2 regions of the Limosilactobacillus oris genome follow, and region 1 is predicted to be linked to the other one. Evidence: riboswitches for the same ligand, from Rfam matches in the RefSeq annotation. Region 1 holds a riboswitch; the other holds the start of a gene.
The links. A riboswitch is a leader RNA that binds a small molecule or an ion and turns the genes downstream of it on or off. The one in region 1 is predicted to bind lysine.
Positions count from the first base shown of each region.

Region 2: linked by a shared signal. The riboswitch ahead of lysA (diaminopimelate decarboxylase) and the one ahead of N4599_RS04945 (amino acid permease) in region 1 are both predicted to bind lysine.

Region 1 is NZ_CP104398.1:951,249-955,690, reverse strand. It holds gene N4599_RS04965 (metal-dependent transcriptional regulator) at 1-454, shown strand, start outside; gene N4599_RS04960 (cold-shock protein) at 598-798, shown strand; gene N4599_RS04955 (phosphatase PAP2 family protein) at 927-1,601, shown strand; gene N4599_RS04950 (GNAT family N-acetyltransferase) at 1,675-2,124, shown strand; lysine riboswitch at 2,141-2,313, shown strand; gene N4599_RS04945 (amino acid permease) at 2,414-3,886, shown strand; gene N4599_RS04940 (deoxynucleoside kinase) at 3,989-4,442, shown strand, end outside.
Region 2 is NZ_CP104398.1:59,435-63,876, reverse strand. It holds gene N4599_RS00395 (N-acetyldiaminopimelate deacetylase) at 1-607, opposite strand, end outside; gene dapD (2,3,4,5-tetrahydropyridine-2,6-dicarboxylate N-acetyltransferase) at 607-1,317, opposite strand; gene lysA (diaminopimelate decarboxylase) at 1,349-2,665, opposite strand; lysine riboswitch at 2,760-2,943, opposite strand; gene N4599_RS00380 (aspartate kinase) at 3,153-4,442, shown strand, end outside.

The sequences.
Region 1 (4,442 bases):
GCAAAAGTACGCGGCCGAGTTAGTTCGTAAGCACCGCCTCTGGGAAACCTTCCTGGTGGATAAGCTGCATTACAACTTCGCAGACGTTCACTCGGAGGCAGAAGTGCTGGAGCACCAAACCAGCGACAGGCTTGCTGAAGCGCTGGATGACTTTCTCCAGCACCCGGATCACTGCCCCCACGGTGGTGTAATCCCATCTGCTAACGGTAAGTTTCCGGACGTAAGCCACCGCTTGCTCGCCGAAGCAGCAGATGGCGAAACGGTCGTTTTAGAACGTTTTTTGGATAATCACGAACTGTTGACCTACCTGGAAGAACTGCAACTGCGTCCCCAGGAGAAGGTGCAGGTAATCCGCCACGAACCGTTTGAGGGCCCGATTGTAATTACGAAAGACGGGGATGAACGCGAGATTAACGTTTCCTACAAGGCTGCTCATAACATCTTTATCCAGTAGTTAGGTTAATCACAGCTTTTATGGTATACTGACCATTGTAGTTTTTGAAGTGCGGTTGGTTTGTTTCATTATGAGAACCGGATCCAATTTTCACTAAATTAATTACAAATTTAGGCGTGTAAACGCAGAGGAGAGTTCTAATAATGGAACAAGGAACTGTTAAATGGTTTAACAACGATAAGGGCTACGGCTTTATTTCCAGGGAAAGTGGCGACGATGTTTTCGTTCACTTCTCCGCGATTCAAGGGGAAGGCTTCAAGAGTCTGGACGAGGGTCAAAAGGTTAGCTTCGACGTTGAAGAAGGCGACCGGGGCTTGCAAGCGGTCAACGTTGTTAAAGATTAGTAAATAATAAGGCCTGGGGATTGCTAGTTGCTGCCCCGGGCCTTATTCTATTTGGGGGCCTGCAAACAGACGGGGCCTTGTGGTATACTCAAACCGTTGTTAGATTATTTTAAAATAGGAGTATGAATATGTTTATTGAACGTGATAGTCATCGGTGGCGGCGCTTCTTGCTTAGCGGTGGCTTTTTCTTGGCACTGTTGCTGCTGATCAAGTATAATTCGTCGGTCGTCACAATGATGGATGCCGTCTTACAGTCGCTGTTTACCAGCCAACGTTTAGAGACGATGGGATGGTTCCACGCGTTGATGACCGTGCTGTCATTCTTGGCTAGCCCGAAGCTCGACCTGCTGTGGGTTCTGATTATCGCCGTCTTCTTGTGGCTTCATCGTTGCCAGATTCCGGCCCTGTGGGTGATTGGGACCATCATCGGTGGTGACGTCCTGGGAACGATCGTTAAGCACATTGTGAAACGGGCCCGGCCAGCGCAACACCTTGCGGCTGACGATGGTTACAGTTTTCCAAGTGGACACACTCTGGGAATCTTCCTGGTAGCGGCAATTATTTTACTGGTAGTCCTGCCGCTGGTTCAACGGCGGTCAGTGCGGACAATTTGCCAAATCCTGATTGTATTTATCATTTTCTTCGTGGCAATTTCTCGGGTTTACCTGTACGCTCACTGGCCATTTGATACCATCAGCGCGATGCTGTTGGCCTATGCCTGGCTCCAAGTAGCCGAATGGCTGTACGTGGCCTGGGCACCACGATTGAAACGGGTATCGTTTTTATCAAGTTCGAATATCTAGTAATGAGAGGCTGGGAAATTACCTGGCCTTTTTAATTTCCCGGGAAATAATTATGATTACAACAGAACGTTTAATGATTAAAAGGATTAACCACGATGGTGACGGCCAACTAGCAAAGTTATTAGCCAATCCAACGATTCAACAGGGGGCGCACCTTCTTTTTTCTGGCCCCCAGCCGAGCAGCTTTGAAGTTGACTTCCTCCTGCAGACTGGGCATTTTTACGCCATCTACGAGCAACGCTGTCCAGGGAAAATAGCCGGCCTGCTCTTTACCCAGCTGAGTGAGTTGGCCGGGGAGGGGGCGGTTGAACTTGGCTACTTCCTCGCGCCAGCCTGCCGTGGTCGGGGGATTATGACAGAGGCCGTCAGGGGGCTAACTGCTCAGTCAACGCAATTGACCGTTGCCTTGACAGATAAGGATAATTTAGCTTCGCAGCGGGTCCTGCGCCGGGCTGGCTTTCAGCTAGTAAAGCAGGAGGCTGACCAGGTCCTGTGGAAAAAAGTTCCTTGCAGTCACGAGTGAAGAGTGTATAATATTGATGAAATGAAGAGGTTGCACTTTTCATCAGTAACGGCTGTGAGGCGAATAAGCGCTGGACCAGTTGTGAAAGGGGAAGGTGCCGAAACGGCGGTAGTCTTATTCCTGCCAGCCGTTGGGCCATGATCTAAGAGGTCATGGACTGTCGCACAACTGCGGAGCGCTTCCTAAAGATTGATTCGTTAATTTAAGAAGTTAATGGAGTCTTCTGACGGGGTCACCGTTGGGAGACTTTTTATTTTCCTCTTCAAAAAAATATTTGGAGGATTGTTATATGGCAGAAAGTACACAAGGGCAACAGGAAGGGCATATCAAACGGACTCTTGAAACCCGGCACCTGACGATGATTGCCCTCGGGGGAACCATCGGGACCGGGCTCTTTATCACGTCAGGGTCCGCGATTTCCACCGCCGGACCTGGAGGAGCCCTGACCGCTTACGTTATCATGGGGATCATGGTCTTCTTCCTGATGACTAGTTTGGGGGAAATGGCGACCTACATGCCACTGACCGGTTCGTTTTCGGCCTACTCGACGAAGTTCGTTGACCCGGCCCTAGGATTTGCGATGGGTTGGAACTATTGGTTCAACTGGGCGATTACGATCCCGGTCGACGTCACCAGTGCCGGCATCGTGATGAACTTTTGGCTGCCCCATGTACCGAGCTGGGTTTTCAGCACGGTGGTCCTAGTCCTGATTTTCCTAATCAACTACCTCTCTGTTCGCTCCTATGGTGAAACGGAGTACTGGCTGGCCCTCGTAAAGGTAGTTACCGTCATCGTCTTCCTGGTCGTCGGGGTGGCAATCATCCTCGGAATCATGGGCGGCAAGCCGGTGGGCTTTAGTAACTTCCACTACAAGCAAGCGCCGTTTGTCGGTGGTGCGCCCGCCGTCATTAGTGTCTTCCTGGTTGCCGGTTTCTCCTTCCAGGGAACAGAACTGGTTGGAATCACCGCTGGGGAAGCCGCTACCCCGGAAAAGTCAATTTCAAAGGCAATTCATTCTACTTTCTGGCGGATTTTGCTGTTCTATATTTTTGCAATCTTTGTAATTGCCTGCATCCTGCCGTACACCAACAAAAACTTGATGAACGCGGATGTGCAAAACATTACGATGAGTCCGTTTACGATTATCTTTAAGCGGGCTGGCTTGGCGGTGGCCGCCAGTATCATGAATGCCGTTATTTTGACGGCGGTGATTTCCGCGGCCAACTCCGGTCTATACGCTTCTACCCGGATGCTGTACTCCCAGGCGCGGGAGGGTTATGCATGGCGCTTTCTCTGCTATGTTAACCGGCGGGGGATCCCAATTTACGCATTGATTTTTACGATGATTATCTCAACTTTGGCGTTCGCAACCCAGTTTGTGGTTCCTCAGGCTTACATGTACCTGACTGACGCTTCCGGGCTATGCGGCTTCATTGCCTGGCTGGGAATTGCCGTTTCCCACTTCCGCTTCCGGAAGGCGTTCGTTGCTCAGGGCCACTCCGTGAACGAACTGAAGTACCACGCGACCCTGTTCCCGTTTGGGCCTATCTTTGCCTTTGTCCTTTGTATTATAGTTATCTGTGGACAGAACGTGGAGGCGTTTGCCAAGATGGACTGGTCGAATATTCTGATCACTTACATGAGTGTGCCGCTCTTCTTAGTATTGTTCTTCTATTACAAGATTCGGTACCGGACACACATGATTCCGCTCAAACAGGTGGATTTGAGCAAGAGTACCAAGGGTGAAAAGTACGACGGCTAAATGAATTTATTAGAATGGTCACTTTTGTGAGTGGCCATTTATCGTTTAAATGTTAGAATAGTAACCGTGACTTTTTAGTTCGAAAAGGAAAGGGTATAAATTATGATTGCTATAGCGGGAACAATTGGTGCTGGGAAGACCAGCCTGACACAGTTACTAGCTGACCACCTTAACAGTAAGGCCTTTTACGAGTCAGTTGACGACAATAAAATCCTCCCATTGTTTTACAAAAATCCAAAGAAGTATGGTTTCTTGCTGCAAATCTACTTTTTGAATAAGCGGATTGATGAAATCAAGGACTCCTATGATAACGACTTGAATGTTCTCGACCGGTCCATCTTTGAAGACGCCCTTTTGTTCAAACTCAACGCGGATATGGGACGGGCCACGCAAACAGAGTCGGATATTTACAGCTCACTGTTGGCAAACATGATGGAAGAGTTGCCGGAGCAGCCCCACCAAAAGGCACCAGATCTCTTGATCACCATCCGGGTGTCCTTCGAAACGATGCTCAAGCGGATTGAAAAGCGGGGCCGGTCCTACGAGCAGATTGCCA
Region 2 (4,442 bases), 890 kb from region 1:
CGTTTGCGTCCTGCGGATAAGCCGCGTGGCCGCCCTTCCCCTCTAAATCAATGTTAACTTCCGTAGTTCCGGCAAAGAGGGTTCCTAAGCGGCAGCCAATTGCGCCGGCAGGTAAATCCGGATTGTCATGCAGGCCGTAAAATTCATCTGGCCGCCACTTACCAGCAAACAGCCCGGCTTCATACGCCCGCTTACCACCATAGTCATTCTCCTCCGCTGGCTGGAAGAAGAACAGCAGGTTGTCCTGCGGCTGGTGCTCCGCAAAGTAGTTCAAGACCCCTAAGGCCACCGTCATATGGATATCGTGACCACAAGCGTGCATTACACCGGGGTGCTGCGACGCAAAAGGAAGCCCCGTTTGTTCAGTAATCGGCAAGGCGTCAATGTCTGTCCGGTAACCAATCGTCCGGCGAGGGGCCGTCCCCTTTACCCGTACAAACAGGGCGGTGGGCAGCTCTGGCGTTTCCCTAATTTCCAGATAGTCCTGCTTAAAACTTTTAATCACCTGAAGCAGGTACTCGTGAGTCGCCGTTTCATGCAGGGCTAATTCAGGAATGGTGTGCAGGTGGCGACGAATCTGAATTAATTCTTCTTCATTTAATACCATTATAGCTTCCTCAAGTCATCTTCCAGGGCGGTCTTGTCACTGGTCTGCTGGTCAACCCGCTTGATAAACTTAGCAGGAACTCCCGCGACCATTGTCCCAGGTTCGACGTCGTGGGTAACAATCGCACCCGCAGCCACTACAGCGCCCGCACCAACGTGGACCCCCTCGATAACAACGGCATTGGCGCCAATTAGAACATTATCGTCAATCCGCACCGGTTGGGCACTGGCTGGTTCTACAACCCCTGCCAGAACCGTTCCAGCGCCGATGTGGCAATGCTTCCCGACAATCGCCCGGCCGCCAAGCACTGCTCCCATGTCAATCATGGAATCAGCACCGATTTCCGCGCCAATGTTGATAATAGCACCCATCATAATGACGGCGTTGTCGCCAATCAGAACCTTGTCCCGAATAATGGCTCCCGGTTCAATCCGGGCATTAATTTTCTTGAGGTCTAGCAGGGGCACCGCTGAATTGCGGGCGTCGTTTTCAACGTGGTAATCCGCAATCTTGCTTTCGTTTGCGGCTAAAAATGGCTTAATAACTGTCCAGTCCCCGTAAAGGGTCGCCGTTTTTTCTTCCGCGAAGGCCTGCACCGCGTCCGGGAAGGTCAATTGGTCGATTGCCCCTTTTAACAGCACCTTGACTGGCGTCTTCTTAGGGGCGTTTCCAATGTAGTTGATGATTGCCTGTGCATCTAATTCTGCCATTCTAATCACTCTTTCTTCCTATATATTAATGTTATTTTGCTTCAGTATATGGACGGTCCAGGTGAACCAAGTCTTCATAGCTTTCCCGTTCAATCACCAGCTGAGAGTGGCCATTCTCCGCAAAGACCACTGCGGGCCGGGGATTTCGGTTATAGTTGGATGCCATTGCATATCCATAGGCCCCGGTATCCAACATTACAAGAACATCCCCCGGTTTCGTCTTCGGCAGGGCCTGGTCCTGGCTTAAAATATCACCACTTTCACAGTACTTCCCAGCCAGGCGGACGTGTTCCGCCAATGGTGCTTGGGGGTCTCTTGCCAGCACCGTTTCGTACTCTGCTTGGTAGAGGGCGGGACGAATATTATCACCCATTCCCCCGTTAATGGTGACGAACGGGCGGTAACCCGGTAAGTCTTTCCGGGAACCAACCGTGTAGAGGTTATAGCCAGCCGGCCCAACGATTGACCGCCCCGGTTCGATCCAGATTGCCGGCATTTCCAGAGCTGTCGGCGCAACCGCAGCCTTGATGGCCTTGATGATGGCATCGACAAATTCCTCAGGCCGCAGCGGTTGGTCATCCTTTGTATAACGAATGCCAAAGCCCCCGCCAACGTTGATGACCTGGGCTTGGTAGTCATACCGCTGCTGCCAGTGGTTAGCTACTTCCACCAGCTTGTTGGCAACCCCTTCAAACCCTGCCAGTTCAAAAATTTGTGAACCGATGTGAGCGTGCAGGCCGATCATCGTCATCCGTGGTGACGCTAAGACCGCCTCCAATGCCCTGTCCGCCTGTCCTGATTCTAAGTCAAAGCCAAACTTACTGTCGACTTGGCCGGTCTGGATGTACTTATTGGTGTGGGCGGAAATTCCCGGGGTGATACGCAACATCACTTTGACCCGGGCGTCCAGTTCGGTTAGCACCTGGTTTAGCAGCTTAATTTCGTAAAAATTATCAACCACGATTACGCCAATGTTGTTCTTAACCGCCATTACCAGCTCATCATATGACTTATTGTTGCCATGAAAACTGGCATGGGAGAGTGGGAAACCGGCCTTCAATGCCGTATACATTTCGCCACCGGAAACTACGTCGACATGGGCTCCCTCCTGGTCGGCAACTTGATACATCGCAATCGCCGCAAAGGCCTTGCTAGCATAGCTAACCTCGTATTCAACCTGGTTAGCTTCGAAAACCCGCTTAAAGGCGCGAATCTGGTGCCGGATTTGACTAACATCATAAACCACCAGGGGCGTTCCGTACTGCTGGGCCAGGTCAAGGCTATCACAGCCACCAATCATTAGGTGACCGGCTGCGTTAAGCTGGCTTGCTGAAAGCTGTTCGTTCATTCTTGATTCCTCCAATTCTGCTGACGGGGAAACCGACGGGATAAAAAAATCCACTATTTGCGCAAAAACAAATAGTGGAGCTAATACCCATTTTATCTGTCGATAGCGCAACGCAGGCTCTTATCCGTCCTGCGACAGTCCGTGATTTATTCAACCACGCCCCAGCTGCCTAACCGCCGCCCGGTTAAGTGCTTCGGCAGCCGCCCTGTTCAGAGGGGATCAACGTCCGGCAGGAACTCCCCCAACTTACTGGTGTTGGCTGCGCCTCTTCGATTTGTAATTAGTTTATAAAAAAATAATTAGAAAGTCAATAGCAAAATTAATTTGGCATGAAGCAACCCTAGAATTAGCTTTGGTTAAGTGCACCATTACAGACTTGATTTTCAGATTCAGTGCTTGCAAGTTTTCTTAAACATGTTAGAATTCGGTTAAATTTATTTACGGAAAATGAGTTCAAATGGCATTTTCCCAAAGGAGTGCTTAAAAAATGAAAGTCGTTAAATTCGGTGGCAGCTCACTTGCAGATGGTGAGCACTTTGCCCAGGCGATTAAGATTATCACTGCTGACCCCCAGCGACGGGTCGTTGTCACTTCTGCGCCTGGTAAGCGGACAGCAAATGATACCAAGGTCACCGATCTCCTGATCAAATATGCCCAGCAAGTAATCGCTGGACAGCCGTTCCAGGAAACGGTTACCCAAATCATTGACCGTTATACCGCGATTGCTGACTATTTTAACGTTCCTCAGGCCAAGCTGGCCCCACTAGCCGAACGGCTTAACAAGTTGCCGAACTGGCACTTTCCCAATAACAACTACCTTCTCGCCGCGTTCAAGGCCCATGGCGAGCGGCTCAACGCCCAATTGATGACGATTATTCTCCAGCAGTTGGGCTACGAAGCCCGCTTTGTTACCCCCGAACAGGTCGGTCTCCGGGTCACCGGGACCCCCAATAACGCCAGCGTAACTCCAGAGGCCTACTCACTCTTGGATCGGTTTTCCTTTAACGACAGTGAACTGCTGATTTTCCCCGGCTTTTACGGCATTACCCTTGCCGGCCACCTCGCAACCTTCTCACGGGGCGGCTCGGACATTACAGGGGCGATTCTTGCCCATGGCCTCCATGCTGACCTCTACGAAAACTTCACTGACGTTGACGCAATCTACGTCGCGAACCCAGCTGTCGTTGACCATCCCCAACCCATCGCTAAGATGACCTACCGGGAAATGCGGGAGTTATCATACGCCGGCTTCTCGGTTTTCCATGATGAGGCCCTCATCCCTGCCATCCAGGGCAATATACCGATTAACGTCAAGAACACCCAGCATCCCGAAAAGCCCGGGACCTTGATTGTCCCAGACAAGAAATTTCAACCCGCGGATATCGTTACCGGGGTGGTCAGCGGTAAGCACTTTGCCGCAATCTACCTCCACAAGTACCTTCTGAACAAGGAAACGGGCTTCACTCTACGAATCTTAAATATCCTGGCCCACCACAACGTTTCTTACGAGCACATGCCGTCAGGGATTGATGATATCACCATTATTTTAGACAAGAACCAAATCGACGACCAGCTAGTGGATACTATTTGCAACGAAATCCAGGAGGAAATCAACCCGGACCAGCTCGAATGGATCAATAACTACGCCATCACGATGGTGGTTGGCGAGGGAATGCGGAACCGGATCGGGGTAATCAACGACATCCTTGCCCCCCTGGCAGAAGACGGGATCCCAGTGCCAATCATCAACCAGGGAGCCTCCCGAATCTCAATCATG